Regions from separate parts of the Parafrankia sp. Ea1.12 genome, predicted to be linked through region 2. Evidence: riboswitches for the same ligand, from Rfam matches in the RefSeq annotation. Region 2 holds a riboswitch; the other holds the start of a gene.
What was found. A riboswitch is a leader RNA that binds a small molecule or an ion and turns the genes downstream of it on or off. The one in region 2 is predicted to bind S-adenosylmethionine.
Positions count from the first base shown of each region.

Region 1 (9,392 bases), on a different contig from region 2:
CGTCCACGACGAGCATCAGCAGGTAGAAGGACACCTCATACGGGACGCCGGCCAGCTCGCGCGGCACCGCGGGCAGCGCCAGGACGACCGCCGCGCCCGGCGGGTACTGCCATTTCTCGTCCCCGGGCACCGTCCCGTCACCGACGAGCGTGTGGCCCCACTCCCGGTAGAGATCGACATCACCGAGAACGCTCTGCTGCGCGCCGAACACCTGGCCGGCCAGCGCCAGGGTGAGCAGCAGGGCCCGGCTGACGACCCACCGGACGACCAGCGGCCGTCCTCGCAGGGCCGCGTACCAGCGTGCCGGGCCGCGCGCCCGTCCTGCCGGACCTGCTACTCCCGCGCTGTTCACGATCCCCGGAAGGTACCGGTCGCGGCGGCGAGCGCGGTACCGACGTGGGACAGTCGTAGCCATGCGAGTACGCTGCGCAACCTAGCGTCACACGAGCGGTTACGTGCCTCGAGCCCACGTACCTGCTACCGACAGCAGGAGTCACTCCACGGTGCGCATTTGCGCCCGTGAGCGCGGAGCCCGACGGCGCGCTCCGCGCGTTACGGGTGGCCGGACGCGCCGCGGAGGTGTTCTGTGATCCTCGGGACCGGCTCCGCCTGGGACACGGCGTGCGTGCAGCTCGCCGACGCGGCCCAGCACCTGGGTCTCGACGACGGCATGCACGACCTGCTGCGCACGCCGCGGCGGTCGATCACCGTCTCCGTCCCGCTGCTGCGGGACGACGGGCAGCTGCTCGTCCTGTCCGGCTACCGCGTTCAGCACAACCTCGCCCGCGGGCCGGCCAAGGGCGGGCTGCGCTACCACCCGGCCTGCGACCTGGACGAGGTCAAGGCGCTGGCCATGTGGATGACGTGGAAGTGCGCGCTGATGGGGATCCCCTACGGCGGCGCGAAGGGCGGCATCGCGGTCGAGCCCGGGCTGCTCTCCCGGCAGGAGCGGGAGCGGATGACCCGCCGGTACGCCGCCGAGCTCGTCCCCCTGATCGGGCCGGACAAGGACATCCCGGCCCCGGACGTCGGCACCGACGAGCAGACCATGGCCTGGATCATGGACACCTACTCGACGCACACCGGCCACACCGCCCCGGGAGTCGTCACGGGCAAGCCGCTGTCCATCGGGGGGTCCGCCGGGCGTGCCGGGGCGACCAGCCGCGGGGTCCAGCTCGCCGCGTTCGCCGCGCTGCGCGAGCTCGGCCGGGACCCTCGGGAGACCACGGTCGCCGTCCAGGGGTTCGGCAAGGTGGGCGCCCTGGCCGCCCAGTACCTGCACGACGCCGGCTGCCGGCTGGTCGCGGTGTCGGACGTGAAGGGCGGCATCCACAACCGGGCGGGGCTGAACCCGTCCGCGCTGATCCGCCACCTGGCCCGCGGGGCCGACACCGTCGTCGGCTACCCGGGCACCGACACGATCACCAACACCGAGCTGCTCGAGCTGAACGTCGACATGCTCGTCCCCGCCGCCTTGGAGGGGGTCATCAACATCGGCAACGCGGACCGCGTCCGGGCACCGCTGATCGTCGAGGGCGCGAACGGGCCGGTAACCGCCGAGGCGGACCACGTCCTGACGGGCAAGGGGACGGTGATCGTCCCCGACATCCTCGCCAACGGCGGCGGGGTCGCCGTCTCCTACTTCGAGTGGGTGCAGGACATCCAGGCGTACTTCTGGACCGAGGACCAGGTCAACGACCGGCTGCGCGCTCTCATGCAGCGGTCCTACCAGGAGGTGTCGGCGCTGGCCCGCGAACGGCGGGTGAGCCTGCGGACGGCCGCCCACATCATCGGGGTCGCCCGCGTCGCCGAGGCGCACCGGACCCGCGGCCTGTACCCCTGACGGCCGCCCCACCCCTGAGGCCGGCGTCGCCCGGGCCCCGCAGGCTCACCTCGTCCGCGACCCGGGCGGCCAGCGCGAACAGCGCGGACTCGGCGTCGGCGGGCGAGGTCCGGTTGCGCCGCAGGTGCCCGCAGCTCTCGCAGCGGTGAGTCAGGACGGTCTCGCGCGCACGCATCTCCACCCCGACAGGACGCATCAGCCCGCGGCACGGCGCCGCGCGGTCGCCGGGGTTGACGTCGACATGCCGCGACCAGAGGCAGGCCGGGCAGTGGTTCGTGTACCCGTCGCCGCGCACGGTGGCGCCGCACACCAGGCACGCGAAGTCCTCCGGCGTCCGGGCGAACCGGCGGCCGTCGTCGGCGCCCCGGGCGGCACCGGGCCCGTCCTCAGGCGGTTGCACAGTTCAACGGTAGGGCAGGGCGCGCCCGGGCCGCCCGGCCCGGGCGCCACCGGACGGGCTCCGTGCCACCGGACGGGTCCGTGCGGGGGCAGCGTGACCGACGCGCCAGGGTGTGTCCCGGGAACGAACGGGGATGTCGGACGCACAGGGTGAAATAGTGGGCGGCGACCACGCGACCGTGGTGCGCGTACGCCCGCTTGAGCGCCTCCGTAGCGAGGCTGCCCACAAGGAGGTCCCAGCGTGGACGCCGCCCATGCCGAGGCCCGGCGCCGAAGTGTCCCGGGCCCGGCCTCGTCGCCGCGCCCGGGGCGGAGCGGCTCCGCGGACACGGGCCCCGGCGGCCACACCGGCCCAGGCGGCTCCGGCCCCGCCGGCACCAGGCCCGCGGGTTCCGGGCCTGCGAACTCCAGGCCCACCAGCGCCGGACCCGTAGGTCACGGGCCCACCGGATCCAGACCCGCGGATCCAGGGCCCGCAGGTTCCAGGCCAACCGGTTCAGGGCCGGAAAACTCCGGGCCCAGCCAGGCGGCGGCAGGCGGGAGCGCGACCGGCGGCGGCGAGGGTGGCTCCGGCGAGAACGGGCGCGGCGCCAACGGGCTGACGGAACGGGAAGCCCGGGTCCTCGCCTTCGAAAGCCAGTGGTGGCGCTATCCCGGCGCCAAGGAGGCCGCCATCCGGGCGGAGTTCGGCCTGTCGTCAACCCGTTACTACCAGATCCTGAACGTTCTGATCGACTCGCCGGCCGCGCTGGCCGCCGACCCGATGCTCGTCCGCCGACTGCGGCGGCTGCGCGAGCAACGCCGGCGCGCCCGCGCCGGTCATGTGGACGACGCCGGTGAGCCCGGCGACGACGGTTCCGACGACGCCTGAGGAGAGCCCGTGCCCAGAGGCTCCCACGACTTCTCCCGACACCCGGGTGGTGACCGCCTGCGCATGGCAGGTGCCGCCCTGGTGGCCGTGCTGGCCGTACTGGCCGGAATTCTGCTGGTGAACCTGTTCAACGGGTCCGGCGACTCCGACGACGGCGCCGCCCCGGCGGTGACCGGCGAGCCCGCCGCCCCCTCGGGCGAGCCGGCGCAGGGCGCAGACCGCCCCGAGGACTCCTCCAGCCCGACGCCGTCGGAGCGGGCGACCCCGAGCCGGTCGCCCAGCCCGACACCCGGCCCGCGGCCGTCGCCGACGCCGCAATCCGCCCCGGCGCAGCCACCCGCGGCCCCGGCCACCGGGGCGCCGAAGGTCTTCGCGCCCGTCGTCGTGCTGAACAACTCCCGGATCGCGGGTCTCGCGGACAGCGCCGCCAACCGGGTGGAGGCGGCCGGCTTCCGGGTCGAACGGGTCGGCAACTACCTGGGCCAGTACAACGTGCCGGTTTCGACCGTCTTCTACGATCCCGAGGACGCCGACGCCGCGCGCACCCTGCTCGAGACGGTTCCCGGCGTCGAGCGCATGGTGCCCCGCGCAGAAACGAGGATCATCGAGACCGACACCCTGATCCTGGTCGTCACCCGTGACTTCCCGACCGACGACCAGCCCTGACAACGGCCCACCAGCAGCCACCATCCCTCACAAACGACGTGACCGGGAAGGGATCGTGACCGACTCCTCCGCGCCCTCGCCGCCCGCTCCCGCGGGTGCCCACGCCACCGCCGAGCCTGCCCCCGCCCCGCGCACCCTGGCCGGCGGCGCCGGCCTGGCCGCCCTGCTGACGACGCCGGACAAGGCGCTCGTCGCCCTCGACTACGACGGCACCCTCGCCCCGATCGTCTCCCGGCCCTCCGACGCGGTGCCCGCGCCCGGCGCGATGGCCGCGCTGGGGCGGATCTCCCGCCGCGTCGGCACCGTCGCGATCATCACCGGCCGGCCGGTGGACGCCGTCCTCGAGCTCACCGGGGTGGAGCGGTTCACCGATCTCGGGCACCTGCTCGTCCTCGGCCAGTACGGGCTGCAGCGGTGGGACGCCGAGACCCGGCAGACCACCGCCCCGGAACCACTGCCCGGGGTGGAGGCGCTGCGCTCGGCCCTGCCAGACGCACTGCACGACGCCCCGGCCGGGACGTCGGTCGAGGACAAGCGGCACGCGCTGGTCGTCCACGTGCGGCGGACCGCCGACCCCGACGCCGCGCTGGCGGCGCTCACCCCGGCGCTGACCAGGCTCGCCGAGGAGCACGGGCTCGAGGCGGCGCCGGGCAAGCGGGTCCTGGAGCTGCGCCCGCCCGGTCACGACAAGGGCCGTGCCCTGCGCGGGCTCGTCGCCGAGCGGGCGGCCCGGTCCGTCCTCGTCGCCGGCGACGACTACGGGGATCTCCCCGCCTTCGAGGCGGTCGACGAGCTGCGGGCCGGCGGCCTGGGCGCGATCACCGTGTGCAGCGACAGCCCGGAGGTGCCCGACGTGCTGCGCGAGCGGGCGGATCTGGTCGTCAGCGGCCCGACCGGCATGGTCACCCTGCTGGAGGTACTCGCCGACCGCCTCGGCGCCTGACCCGCGACGTCGACTCGAGGCATGACCCGGGACGGCCGCTCGGGGCCTGACCCGGGAACCGGGCTCGGGGGCCGGCCCGGCCCGGGGAACCGGATCAGCCGGCGCGGTCCGGTTCCGCCGGCGCGTGGCCGCGGATCTCGTCCAGCTGCGCCCGGAACCAGGCCCGCGGCGGCAGCTCACCGGCGACGGCGGCCAGCCGCCGGGCCCGCTCGCGCCGCTCAGCCGCCGGCATGACCAGCGCGGTGTGCATCGCCTCCGCGGTGGCCGTCACGTCGAACGGGTTCACCACGACCGCGTCGGCGCCCATCTGCGAGCACGCCCCCGCCTCCCGGGAGAGGACGAGGACCCCGCCGTCGGCCGAGACCACCATCCCCTCCTTGGCGACGAGGTTCATCCCGTCCCGGATCGGGTTCACCACGAGGACGTCCGCGAGCGTCATGGCGGCCAGCGAGCGCGGGAAGTCGTCGTTGATCTCCAGGTGCACCGGCAGCCAGGTGTCCGTCCCGAACTCGTCCTCGATCTCGGCGGCGAGGCGCTGGACGGCCGCCGTGTACTCGCGGTACTCGGGCAGGTCGTGGCGGGACGGGTAGGCGCACACCAGGTGCATGACCCGACCGTGCCACTCCGGGTGCGAGCGGAGCAGCTCGCGGTAGGCGTCCAGGCCGCGGACGATGTTCTTGGACAGCTCGGTGCGGTCGACCCGGACCACCAGGCGGCAGCCCCCCGCCAGCTCGCGCAGCTCGGCCGCGCGGGCACGGACGTCGGGGCGGGCGGCGCGGTCCCGCAGCTCGGCGGCGTCCACTCCAAGGGGGTACAGGCTGGTGCGCACGGTGCGCCCGCCGGCGGTGACGGTGTCGCCCACCACCTCGGCGCCGAGGATCTCGGCGCAGCAGTCGCGGAAGGCCGCCGCCCACGCCGGGGCGAGGAAGCCGAGCCGGTCCGCCCCGAGCATGCCGTGCAGGATCGCCGCGGACACGTCGTCGGGCAGCATCCGGAAGTACTCCGGCGGGGACCACGGCGTATGGCTGAAATGGGCTATCCGCAGGTCCGGCCGCATCTGGCGCAGCCGGGCGGGGACCAGCGTCAGGTGGTAGTCCTGGACGAGCACGCACGCCCCCGGCGCCGCCAGCTCGGCCAGCGCGTCCGCGAACGCCGCGTTGTACGCCTCGTAGGCGGCCCAGTCCTTGCGGAAGGACGCGCCGAAGCTCGGCTCCGTCGCCGGCGCATGCAACAGGTGCAGGACGAACCAGAGCGTCCGGTTGGCGACCGCGTTGTAGGCGCGGTCGAACAGCACGCGGTCGAGGTCCAGCATCCGCACCGAGGCGCCGCCGGTGTCGTAGCCGCTGCGGTCGATGCGGCCGCCCGGAGCGGAGCGGGCGGCCCGCCGGTCGGCGTCACTGAGGGCCGCGCAGACCCAGACGATCTCCCGGCCGTCCTCGGGCGTGTCCTGGACGACCTGGGCCAGGCCGCTGACCAGACCGCCGCCGCCGCGCCGGGGATGCAGCAGGCCGTCGTCGCCGACGACGAACGACACCGGCCCCCGGTTCGACGCGATCAGCAGATCGGCCTGGGCCGGGTACTCGCTCCCGGGCGCCGTGAACTCCCCGATGCCCGGCATGTGACGCACACAGCGGAGCGTAGGCCATCGAGTGCCCTGTCGGGGCGCCACCCGCAAGCACCGCGGGTGCGCGCCGCCGGAATGCCGCCCGGCAGGGCCGCCGCGACGGGGCCCGCGGTCAGCCGGCGCCGAGCGCGGCGCGCACCGCGGTGGCCCAACCTGCACCGAGCGGGCCGTCCTCGACCACCACGTTGTCGTAGGCCGGGAGCAGCGCGGCGATGTCCGGGTGGCGCACCGCGTTGGCCACCAGGTGCATCCGCCCCACCGAACGGGCCATCGCGAGATCACTGGCGGAGTCGCCGATGGCGATCGCCTCGGCCGGGTCCACCCCGCGCCGCTTGAGGTCGTGCGCGACGGCGTCGCCCTTGCTGACGCCGTCCGGCACCAGGTGGTAGACGTGCGGGTGCACGCCTAGATCGGGCATGTGCGCCGGTGAGATGAGCCCGTTGTCGCGCATGCTCAGCCAGCCGAAACCGGACTCGGCCAGCCAGCCGTCCACCTCGGCGACGTCGATCCGGCCACGCAGCATGACGTCCACCTCGCGGCCGGTGTGCCAGGGGGTGTGCAGCTCCAGGCGGCCGGGGTGCAGCTTGATCAGCTCGTCGAGCAGGCTCTCCGGCACCCGCTCGAACGAGTCGGGCATCGCGCCGCGCAGGATCTCGGTGTCGAGCCCGGTGTTCCATCCGATGATCGCGCCCAGCTCGCCGATGAACCCGTCGGCGCCGAAGATCCCGGCGGCCTCCACGAGCTGCGGCCTCGTCCGCCCGGAGACCAGCACCAGCGCGATGTCCGCGTCGTGCAGGTCGACGAGTGCGCGGGCGGGGTCAAGGGTGGTGTCGCCGCCCTCGGCCCGGAAGAAGCAGCCCCGCGGGCCGACCATCGTTCCGTCGAGATCGGTGTAGACCACACGAACGCTCACGCTTCGGGCTCCCTGGTGTCGGTCCGGCGAGATCGCGGCCGGCGGCAAGCGGCCCAGGTGACGCGGGCACACGGCCCCTCGACCCGACCGCGGCCCACCTCAGGACGTGTCATCGAAGCACCTGTGGCACACGGCAAACCGCCGGAACTCCGGTGCACGCCTGTCCGCACGCGGTCTACAGTACGGACAGACAACTTCATCTGGCTCATCCAGAGGGGCAGAGGGAACGGCCCAGCGAAGCCCCGGCAACCACCGTCGCATCCATGCGCGGCAGGTGCTAATTCCGACCCGGGACGCAGCCGGCTCCCGGGAAAGATGAGGAGTTCCGCATGACTCTCGCGCCCGAGCGCGCCACTCTCCCGAGCCCGGACGCCGCCAACCCCGCCGTCTCGCTGTCCTGTCGTCACTGCGGTGCCACCTACCCGCTGTCGGCCACCCACGTCTGTGTCGAGTGTTTCGCGCCGCTCGAGATCGCCTACGACGAGGACCGGCTGCGCAAGGTCACCCGGGCGTCGATCGAGGCCGGGCCGTCCAACCTGTGGCGGTACGTCGGCCTGCTGCCCGCCGGGCACGTCGCCGAACGGCGCGTCTCCCTCGACGCCGGCTGGACCCCGCTGCGACCCGCCCAGCGCCTCGCCGCCGAGCTCGGCATGCGCACCCTGTGGGTCAAGGACGACAGCGCGAACCCGACCCACTCGTTCAAGGACCGGGTCGTCTCGGTGGCCCTCACCGCCGCCCGCGAGCTCGGCTTCCACACCGTCGCCTGCGCGTCCACCGGGAACCTCGCCCAGTCCGTCGCCGCCCACGCCGCGTCCGCCGGCCTGCGCTCGGTCGTGCTCGTCCCGCACGACCTGGAAGCCGGCAAGACCGTGTCGACGGCCGTGTACGGCGGCACCCTCGTCGCGATCAAGGGCAACTACGACGACGTCAACCGGCTGTGCAGCGAGCTGGCCGGCGAGTACGAGTGGGCGTTCGTCAACGTCAACGTCCGGCCGTTCTACGCGGAGGGCTCGAAGACCCTCGGCTACGAGGTCGCCGAGCAGCTCGGCTGGCGCATCCCCGGCCAGGTCGTGGTGCCGATCGCCTCCGGCTCCCTGCTGACCAAGGTCGACAAGGCGTTCGGCGAGCTCGGCCGCCTCGGGCTCGTCGAGCCCACCCCGTACAAGGTCTTCGGCGCCCAGGCCGCCGGCTGCAACCCCGTCGCCGCCGCCTACGCCCGCGGCGCCGACACGGTCGCCCCGGTGAAGCCGTCGACGATCGCCAAGTCGCTGTCGATCGGCAACCCGGCGGACGGCCCCTACGCCCTCGACGTCGCCCGCCGCACCGGCGGCGCCATCACCGACGTCACCGACGACGAGATCGTGGACGGCATCCGCCTCCTGGCCCGCACCGAGGGGATCTTCGGGGAGACCGCCGGCGGCGTCACCGTCGCCTGCCTGCGCCGCCTGCTGAACGAGGGCCTCCTCGACCCGGACGTCGAGACGGTGATCTACAACACCGGCGACGGGCTGAAGACCCTCGACCCCCTGGTCTCCACAGGTGGCCCCACCGCCACGATCCCGCCCTCGCTCTCCGCGTTCGAGGCCGCCGGCCTCGGCGACGACTAGCCTCCCGCTCTCCCCGACGAAGCGTCGGCGCCCGGACCCGCGCGAAACCGCGGCTCCCGGGCGCCCGCAGAACGGTGACACCCGGGCCCACGGAGCGGCAGCGCCCGGGGCTCTCGCGCAGCGGTGGCGGGGCCTCCCGCGGAACGGGCCGGTGGGGCCCGGGCGCACCGGGCGATGGCCCGGCCGAACCCAGCGGTGGACCAGCCCGAACCGGTGGTGGGCCGGTCGCGGGCCGAACCGAGCCCGGTGGTGGTCGGTCGGCGTCGTGTGCGCGTAGCCGGGCGGGGAGTTGTGCGCGGCTGGTCAGGATGGCGTTGTTCGACACCGATTCCGCCTGGGGCCACACCGATTTCCCGTGGATGTCGCCGCAGGCGGGGAGGCCTCGGCGGCCTGCCGCCACGCCGATGGGACACGGGGGGCGAGCTTGCACTCACCCATGCCGAGTGCTAAACAGGACTTGGCACTCTCCCCATGGGAGTGCCAAGGGCTGAAACGACGAGGCTTCCTGGTCATCCTTCCGTTCGCA
Region 1 is NZ_UBIZ01000092.1:240-9,631, reverse strand. Features, by position in the region: gene FMEAI12_RS01540 (Glu/Leu/Phe/Val dehydrogenase) at 587-1,843, shown strand; gene FMEAI12_RS01535 (RNHCP domain-containing protein) at 1,788-2,243, opposite strand; gene FMEAI12_RS39645 (DUF3263 domain-containing protein) at 2,484-3,113, shown strand; gene FMEAI12_RS01525 (LytR C-terminal domain-containing protein) at 3,123-3,779, shown strand; gene otsB (trehalose-phosphatase) at 3,835-4,722, shown strand; gene FMEAI12_RS01515 (trehalose-6-phosphate synthase) at 4,817-6,340, opposite strand; gene FMEAI12_RS01510 (HAD hydrolase family protein) at 6,459-7,259, opposite strand; SAM riboswitch class I at 7,462-7,581, shown strand; gene thrC (threonine synthase) at 7,589-8,866, shown strand.
Region 1: another riboswitch for S-adenosylmethionine. It lies ahead of thrC (threonine synthase); the one in region 2 lies ahead of FMEAI12_RS02690 (aminotransferase class V-fold PLP-dependent enzyme).

Region 2 (9,392 bases):
CTTCACGGTGCGCTCGGTCGTCGAGCTGGCCCGCGCCCGGCGGGCGAAGGTCGTCCTCACCGCCCCGACCGGACGGGCCGCCAAGCGGCTCGCCGAGCTGACCGGCCACGAGGCGTCGACGGTGCACCGGCTGCTCGAGCTGCGTCCCGGCGGCGACGCCGCCTACGACCGGGACCGCCCGCTCGACGCCGACCTCGTCGTGGTGGACGAGGCGTCCATGGTCGACCTGCTGCTGATGAACAAGCTGGTCAAGGCCGTCCCGCCGGGCGGGCACCTGCTGCTGGTCGGCGACGTCGACCAGCTTCCCTCCGTCGGCGCCGGGCAGGTGCTGCGTGATCTGCTCACCACCGGCACGCCGATCCCGCACGTGCGGCTGACCCAGGTGTTCCGCCAGGCCAGCGAGTCGGGCGTGGTGACCAACGCGCACCGCATCAACCGCGGGGACCATCCGCTGGTGCGCGGCCTGGACGACTTCTTCCTCTTCGTCGCAGAGGAGGCCGAGGATGCCGCCCGGATCACCGCGGAGGTGGTGGCGCGGCGGATCCCGGCCAAGTTCGGCCTCGACCCGCGGCGCGACATCCAGGTGCTCGCGCCGATGCACCGCGGCCCGGCCGGCGCCGGGGCGCTCAACATCGCGCTGCAGGAGGCACTCACGCCGAGCCTGCCGGACCGCCCCGAGCGCCGCTTCGGCGGCCGGGTGTTCCGGGTCGGCGACAAGGTCACCCAGGTGCGCAACAACTACGACAAGGGCGCGAACGGGGTGTTCAACGGGACGCTCGGGGTGGTCACCGCGCTCGACAACGACAGCCAGACCCTGACCGTCCGCACCGACGAGGACGAGGACGTCGACTACGAGTTCACCGAGCTCGACGAGCTGACCCACGCCTACGCGGTGACGATCCACCGTTCGCAGGGCAGCGAGTACCCGGCCGTGGTCATCCCGCTGACGACCAGCGCATGGATGATGCTGCAGCGCAACCTGCTGTACACCGCGGTGACGCGGGCGAAGAAGCTGGTGGTCCTGGTCGGCTCGCGCCGGGCCATCGGGCAGGCGGTCCGCTCGGCCGGCCACGGGCAGCGCCACACCGCGCTCGCGCACCGCCTGCAGTCCGCCGGGCGCTCCGGATAATTTTCCGCGGCTCGCGGCTCGCGGCTCGCGGCTCGCGGCTCGCGGCTCGCGGCTCGCGGTCGAAGCGCGCGATTCGCCGTCTGCTGGATGTTCCGGGTATTTCGGCCCGGTCTCGGTGTCTCTGCGGTGTCCGTCCGGCACGGGCTGCTACAGTTTTCGCCAGGTCCTGAGCGCCAGCGTCAAGCCCCGGCTTGCTGGCCGGCAACCCTCCTCCGCGGTGGGGTGCCCCGGGTGTGACCAGGCCCGCGGCGAACCCGCCGTCGGCAAGTGCGGACCCCCTCTGGGTCCACCGGGGCCCAAGGAGGCTTCGTCGTGTCCTTTTCGTATGCCACCACGTCTCCCGACGTTGATCGGGAAGGGCCCGCCGTCGGCGCGCTGCTCGACGTGGTGGGGGCCAGCCTCCCCGTTCCGCTCGCCGACGGACGCGAGGTCCCGTACGCCAATCTCGACCAGGCCGCCAGCGCCCCCTGCCTGCGCGGGGTCGCCGAGCACGTCGAGCGCGTCCTGCCGTACTCGGCGAGCGTGCACCGCGGAACCGGCTACTCCTCCGCGGTCTGCACCGCGCTCTACGAGGGGGCCCGCGACGCCGTGCGCACGTTCGTCGGCGGCCGCCCGGACGACGTCGTGATCTTCACCCGGAACACCACCGACTCGGTGAACCTGCTCGCCCGCTGCCTCCCGCCGCAGCCGCCCGACCCGGCGCGGACGTCCGACCCAAGCCACGCCGTGCCCGGCGGGGTCGTCGTGTTCGACCTGGAGCATCACGCGAACCTTCTCCCGTGGCGGTCCCGGCCGGGCTGCCGGTGGGTGCCCGCCGCGCCCACCCGCGCCGACACGCTGCGCGCGCTCGCCACCGCCCTGGACACGGCACCGACCTCGCTCGTCGCGGTGACCGGCGCGTCCAACGTCACCGGCGAGGTGCCGCCGCTCGCCGAGATCGTCCGGCTGGCGCGCGCGGCCGGCGCGCGGGTCTTCGTGGACGGCGCCCAGCTCGTCCCGCACCGTCGGGTCGACATGGCCGCGCTCGGCATCGACTACCTCGCGTTCTCCGGGCACAAGCTGTACGCGCCGTTCGGCGCCGGCGTGCTCGTCGGACGTCCGGACTGGCTGGCGGCGGCCCCGCCCTATCTCGCCGGCGGGGGCGCCGTGCGTGAGGTGACCAGCTCCGCCGTGGCCTGGGCGGACGGCCCGGCCCGGCACGAGGCCGGCAGCCCCAACCTCCTCGGCGCGACGGCGATCGCGGCCGCCTGCCGGCTGCTGGGTGCGCTCGACGCCCGCGACCTGCACCAGCACGAGGACCTGCTGCGCCGCCGCCTGGTGGACGGGCTGCGCGGGATCGAGGGGGTCACCATCCACTCCCTGTGGGCCGACGGAGACGATCCCGCCGCTGGCGAGGCCGCCGGAGACGGGGCTGCCGGTGGCGCTGCCGCCGGAGGCGAGGCTGTCGATGCCGGGGCTGCCGGAGGCGAGGGCCCGGACGGGACCCTGGCCACGGGGCCCGTCGGGGTCGTCACCTTCTCGGTCGCCGGGCGCGATCCCGGGTACGTCGCCGCCGTCCTCTCCGCCGAGCACGGCGTCGGGGTACGCGCCGGACGCTTCTGCGCGCATCCGCTGCTGGGGCGGCTCGGAGCCGAGGGCGGCGCGATCCGCGCGAGTGTCGGCATCAGCTCGACGAGTGCCGACGTCGACAGGCTGCTGGCCGGGCTGGCGGAGCTCGTCGGCCGCGGGCCGCGCCAGCAGTACCGCGACCTGGGTGACGGAGGCTGGGCTCCGGCAGCGGACGGTCGCGCGCTGCCGCCCTGGGTCGCCGAGCACATGGCGGCCGGTCACGTCCGCGGTCGTGTGCCCGCGCCGGGCCACGCGTACGACAGCGTCGGCCTGCCCGCGTACTCCAGCCCCTGCGGGACCTGAGCCGACACGGGCGCGGATGTTCTCGTCATGGTGCGGACTCGCGGATGTCCGTCGTCCGGGCCCGGCTGCCCGCGTACGCTTCGCACGGGGCACTGTCGCGCTAGGAGGTGGCGGGCTTGACGATGATCGCCGGAACGGCGGCCGCGGGTGGCGGTGTCGCTCCGACACGGGCTGCCGGCTACCGGCCCGAGAGCGCCGGCCCGCCTGTGGAGCCGGTCGCGCCGCCGCTGCGCAGGCTGATCGGTGGGGTGCTGCGTCGGCTCCGCCAGGCGCAGGGCCGCACGTTGCGGGACGTCGCCGAGGCCGCGCAGGTCTCCATGCCCTACCTCTCGGAGGTGGAACGCGGTCGCAAGGAGGCCTCCTCGGAGGTACTGGCCGCGATCTGCCGGGCGCTCAACATCAGACTGGTCGACCTCCTCGCCGAGGTGATGGCCGAGCTGGTCCGCTACGAGCCGCTGCCGCTGACGACCGCCACCCCCACCGCCTCTCCCGGGGCCCGGGGAGCGACGGCCGCGGCCGACCTGGATGTCGTCGCGGGAACGCCGGCCACGGCGCACGTGATGACGGTCCATCCGTCCGCGACGCTCGGTTCCGTGGCGCTCGGCGGGCCGGATGCCGGAGTCGGTGCGGTGCGCGCCTCGGTGAGCGTCCATCTCGTTGTCGCCCGGCGTGGCCGGGCGGTCCGCCGGGTTCCGGGCCACCGCCGTCGAGGGGCCACGATCCGGCTCGCCGCCCGGCCGGGTCCGGGGCGTCCGCCGGCCCACCCGGGTGCTCTCGTGCGCCGCCGTTCGTGCTGGGCCGTCCAGTCGGTCGGTGCGCTCCCCACGACGCACGGGGCGGTGGGGACGACGGCGCACGCTCAGCGCGTCCGCTGACCTGAGCCCGCCGCGGCTCTCCGCGCCGACGATCGCCCCGCCGCGTGGCTCCGCCCCGGCGTCCACCCGACCGCCCCGCGGTGCCGGGCTGGCTCAGGCCGGCACGCGGCGGACCTTTCGGCTGGCGACGACCTCGTCCACGATCCCGTACTGCCGCGCCTGCTCGGCGGTGAGGATCGTGTCGCGTTCGACGTCCCGTCGGATCTCGTGTTCGGCCCGCCCGGTGTGCTCGGCGAGTATCCGCTCCATCAACGCGCGCAGCCGCAGCACCTCCCGGGCCTGGATCTCCAGGTCGCTCGACTGGCCCTCGCCCTGCGCCGAGGGCTGGTGGATCAGGATCCGGCTGTTCGGCAGCGCGACGCGCTTCCCCGGAGCGCCCGCGGCGAGCAGGATCGCCGCCGCGGACGCGGCCTGGCCCATGCACACCGTGGCCACCTCGGGCCGCACGAAGCAGATCGTGTCGTAGATCGCGGTGAGCGCGGTGAGCGATCCGCCGGGCGAGTTGATGTAGATCGAGATGTCCCGGTCGGGATCCTCACCCTCCAGGAAGAGGAGCTGCGCCATCACGTCGTTGGCGGAGGTGTCGTCGATCTGCGTGCCGAGGAAGATGATCCGTTCACGGAGCAGCTTCGAGTACGGGTCCATCGAGTATTCGCCGCGGGGGGTGCGCTCGACGACGTTCGGCAGCACGTACCGCGCGGACGCGGCCATCGGGGCCGGGGTCATCGGAGGGCCACCCGGCTGTCACCGCCGCCGGCTGCCCGGCTGTTCGCGTCCGGGGCGACCTGGTCGACCCGAGCGATCACCCGGTCGACCAGGCCGTAGTCCCGGGCCTCCTCGGCGGTGAACCAGCGGTCACGGTCGGAATCCGCCTCGATCCGCTCGACGGGCTGTCCGGTGTGCTCGGCGATGCGTTCCTGGATCAGCCGCTTGGTGAACAGGAGCTGCTCCGCCTGGATCGCGATGTCGGTCGCGGTCCCGCCGATCCCACCGGACGGCTGGTGCATCATCACCCGGGAATGGGGCAGTGCGAACCGCTTTCCGGGCGCCCCGGAGGAGAGCAGGAACTGACCCATCGACCCGGCGAATCCCAGCGCGACGGTCGCCACGTCGTTCGCGATGTACTGCATCGTGTCGTAGATGGCCATTCCCGCGCTGACCGACCCACCCGGCGAATTGATGTACAGGTGAATGTCCGCGGACGGATCGTCACTGGCGAGAAGGAGCAGCTTCGCGCAGATCGCGTTGGCGACGGTGTCCTCGACCACCGAGCCGAGGAAGACGATCCGGTTCTGGAGGAGCCGGTGGAACACCTGGTCCTCGAACGGGCCGGCCGCCGTCCCCGGGGCCTCGCCGTACTGGCCGGTGCCGATGCCGGTGCCGATGTCGGTACCGGCGCGTGGGCGGTGTGGCCGGCTGTGCCGCGGCTGATACAGGGCATTCATGGTGCGCGTGACCTCCCGCCGGCCCGACGGGGTGTGGGGATCGAACGAAGTGGCCGGCCAGGCCAGCGTCGCCGAGAAACGGGCCGTCGGACGGCCGGTCTGCCCGTGGCAGATCTGCCCACGGCAGAGCGCCGGAGCGGGCGCCGGGGATCCGACGCGCCCGTCCCCGGCGGCCGCCCGCTACCGGGCAAAGGTGCTCCGGGAGCACTCGATCGCAGGACGCCCGATCGCCGGGACGGCCCTGCCTAGAAGGCGTCCGGATCGATGTCGAAGCGCAGCCGGGCCCGGGCGGTGTCGTCGTGCAGCGTGACCATGAAGTCCTCGGCGACACGGACCTGCTCCTGCAGCGAGGCCAGCTTCTCCTCGGCGAGGCTGACCCAGGTCGCCAGCCGCTCCTGGAGCTCCTCGCGCCGCTCGCGGGCGAGGCCCTCCCGGTCGATCTCCTCGCGCAGGCCGAGCAGCGCCCGCATCTCCTCGAGGGTGAAACCCAGCGGCTTCATCTTCTTGATGAGAAGGAAACGATCCAGAGCGTCGTCGTCGTAGAGCGGATAGCCACCGGGGCTCTCCCCGACGGCCACGAGCAGGCCAGCTTCCTCGTAGAAGCGGACCGTCCGCAGGGAGAGCGCGACCAGGGTGGCGACCTCTCCGATCTCGTAGACGCCGCGGCGGGCTGAGGAAGAGGTGATGTTGCCTGTCGTGGACAATTCGACCCTTACGTCGGTATCACGGGCGAGGTGACGGTGGCGCGAGCGGAACCGTGTCGGCTGGGCGGATCTCGGCGCGACACTCCCGTAGGCGGGTTCGTGACCAGCATATTGCGGACGGGCGGCGGCCCGCGTACGCGGCGGCGTTCGCGGTGGTCCGCGTACGGCGTGGCTCAGCGCCGGGGCGGTTCACCGCTCCGGGTGATCGGTCCGCTCCTCCGAGCGTGACCGTTCGACGTCGCCGTGCAGGCCGACGACGAAGTCCTCGGCGACGCCGGCCTGCTCACGCAGCGTCGCCAGTTTCTCTTCGGCCAGGGCGACCCAGGTCCGCAGCCGCTCGCGCAGCTCGGCCCGCCGCTCGGGGGTCAGTTCCGGGTCGGCCAGCTCGTCGCGGACGGCGAGCAGCGACCGCATCTCGTCCAGGGTGAAACCGAGCGGCTTCATCTTCCGGATGACGAGGAGCCGGCTGACGGCGTCATCGTTATAAAGACGGAATCCGCCGGGCGTCCGGCCGGCCGGTACCAGAAGCCCGGCCTCCTCGTAGTAGCGCACCGTTCGCAGCGACAATCCCACCCGCTCGGCCACCTCTCCGATCTGGAGGGTGTTGCGTCGGATCAGGCTGGGGAGGGATTCGTCCCTGCGCATCGTCGACAAAGCTACCCTTACGTCAGGGTCGGGAACCGTGGGCCGCGGCGCGAACCGGTGGCCGAACGGGGTGACTCCCGAACACGTCTGCATAGACTGTGCCATTGGTACGGAGCACTGTACGACGTCGCAGACCGGGGCGGAAATCGGCCCGACAGGCGATGTCCGCGCCCGGCGCCGGTGTCGGGGGAGGGTCTACCCGCGCTGCAGGGTCATCGCTCCTATGCGGATCGTGACGGTCCGGTGTCCGTGCGGGCGGGCCGGGTGGCTCCTGAGTAAAGGCGCGCCGGCGCCCCACCGGTCGATTGCCAGGTGATCGCCGGCTCATTGTCGGGTTAAGTCGCTTTACCGTCGGGTCATACCGGTGATTGTCGTCCTGCCGACATCGGACGCACGCTGACGATGTGGCGGGCATGACGCACTGGGATGTACACGTGGGTGTCGGCACCCGAACGCGCGCGCGATCGGTCAGACTCGACATGTCGGTGCCGGGGGTCTCCACGGCGCCGTCACCGCGCGGACGGCCCGACCGGCGGCGGCCGGCGCGGCGCGCCCGCCGTCGGCGACGAGTGGAGGTAGGCGGCAGCCGTGAGCATCACCAACGAGGCGGTCGGGCGGGTTCTCGCGGCGTACCTGACCGCCCATCCCGGTGACCGCGAGCGGTTGGGACCGCTCGTCCGTGCGTCGGCGGCCCCGGCCCGGGGTTCGGCCCGGCTGACCTCGCGCCGGACGCTGCCCGGCCACGTGACCTGCTCGACGGTCGCGGTGAACGACGAAGGCCGCATTCTGCAGATCCATCACCGGGCGTCGGGCCTCTGGCTCCAGCCGGGAGGCCACATAGAGGACCGCGACGGCTCGCTGTTCGGCGCGGCGCTGCGGGAGCTGGCCGAGGAGACCGGGATCGGCCGCCGCCGCGTCAGCGCGATCAGCGAGCAGCCGGTGGACGTCGACATCCACTGGGTGTCCGCGAGTGCCGCCCGCGGCGAGCCGGAGCACCTGCACTACGACTTCCGCTTCCTGGTCGAGATCCGCGGCTCCGGGCTCGCGCCGGTCGAGACGGGCCTCGATCCCGATGATCCGGAGACGACGCGGCCGCTGTCCGCCCCTCCGCTCGCCGTCCCTCCGCCCGCTGTCCCTCCGCCCGCCGTGCCCGTGGCCACAGACGGCCCCGCCGGGCGGACGGCCTCGTCCCCCGGGGTGGGCGCGTCCGGGCCCGTGCCGCCGGGGGTGGCGGGGACGAAGGTGCCGGGGCCGTCGGCGGCCCCGCCGGGTGCCCACGGAGCGGCTGGGGCAGCATGCACGCCGATGCCGGGCACGGCGCAGGGAACGGCGGCCGGAGTGCCGGTGGGGGTGATTCTGCAGGTTGAGGAGGTCGCCGGCGCCCGCTGGGCCGAGGTGTCGGCGCTCGGCGGCCGGCTGGCGCGCCGCGTGGCGGCCGCGCTGGTCGACCCGGGCGCCAGATGCCGATGATCGTTGCCGTGCGGGCCGTTCGTCCCGAACGGGTGTAAGCACCGGCACGGTCCGGCCCCGCGCTTCGCCGTTCCTCCGATCCCGGGGCACGATCTTCTCAGACCGGCGGTCGGGCCCTGCCCAGGCGGGACGAGGCCCAGGGGTGAACACTTGGACGCGCGACGTCGCGTGCATGACCCCGGACGGCGTCGCACGGTGCCGGTCGAGGCGCACGGTGCCGGTCGAAACGGGGGGAGTCGGGCGGATGGAGATTCCGCGGAGGTTGGGGCCGTTCCTGCTCACCCACCGCATCGGGGCCGGTGGCATGGGCACGGTCTACTACGGAACGCTCGACGGGCCCGCCGGCCGGCCCGCGGCGGTGAAGGTCATCCGCGCGGAGTACGCCGATGACCCTGAGTTCCGCGCGCGTTTCCGACGGGAGATCGAGGTCGTCTCCCGGGTCGCCGGCGCGTGCACCGCGCGCGTCCTGGCCGCCGACCCGGACGGCGACCCGCCCTACCTCGCCACCGAGTACCTCGCCGGCCCGAACCTGGCAGAGTACGTCCGCCAGCACGGCCCGCTCGTCGGGGAGACGCTGCGGACCCTGGCCGTCGGGCTGGCCGAGGCGCTCGTCGCGATCCACGACGCCGGTGTCGTCCATCGCGATCTGAAGCCGTCGAACGTGCTGCTCACCCGGGAAGGGCCGCGGGTGGTCGACTTCGGGATCGCCCAGGCCGCCGACACCGTGTCGCTCACCGGCGCCGGCTCCTCCGTCGGCAGCCCCGCCTACATGAGCCCGGAGCAGATCAGGGGCGGGGGCAGCGATCCGGCGATGGACGTGTTCGCCTGGGGCTGCACGGTCGCGTACGCGGCCACCGGGCGTTCGCCGTTCGGCGGCGGCCCGGCCGACGCGGTGCTGTTCCGGGTACGGCACGATCCGGCCAACCTGGACGGGGTCCCGGGCCGGCTGTACGCGCTGCTCGCCCGGTCGCTGGCGAAGAACGCCAAGGCGCGGCCGGACATCCACACGCTGTTCCGGGAGATCCTCGCCCTGTCGGACGTCGGCGCCGCGGTCAGCAGCGAGGCGCAGGACACCGACCTGACGGCGTTGGTCAACCAGGTGATCGCCGAGGGCTGGCTGTCCGTCGAGCATCTGGACCCCCGGATCCTCGACCTGGACGTGCGGGACGTGAACCCGTTGCCGATCGTCAGGGCGGCGGCCGGCGGCTACGCC
Region 2 is NZ_UBIZ01000119.1:2,935-12,326, forward strand. Features, by position in the region: gene FMEAI12_RS02685 (ATP-dependent RecD-like DNA helicase) at 1-1,129, shown strand, start outside; SAM riboswitch class IV at 1,292-1,405, shown strand; gene FMEAI12_RS02690 (aminotransferase class V-fold PLP-dependent enzyme) at 1,442-3,040, shown strand; gene FMEAI12_RS39440 (helix-turn-helix domain-containing protein) at 3,163-3,915, shown strand; gene FMEAI12_RS02700 (ATP-dependent Clp protease proteolytic subunit) at 4,009-4,641, opposite strand; gene FMEAI12_RS02705 (ATP-dependent Clp protease proteolytic subunit) at 4,638-5,360, opposite strand; gene FMEAI12_RS02710 (MerR family transcriptional regulator) at 5,606-6,064, opposite strand; gene FMEAI12_RS02715 (MerR family transcriptional regulator) at 6,254-6,709, opposite strand; gene FMEAI12_RS02720 (NUDIX hydrolase) at 7,298-8,179, shown strand; partial or broken gene FMEAI12_RS02725 (serine/threonine-protein kinase) at 8,424-9,392, shown strand, end outside.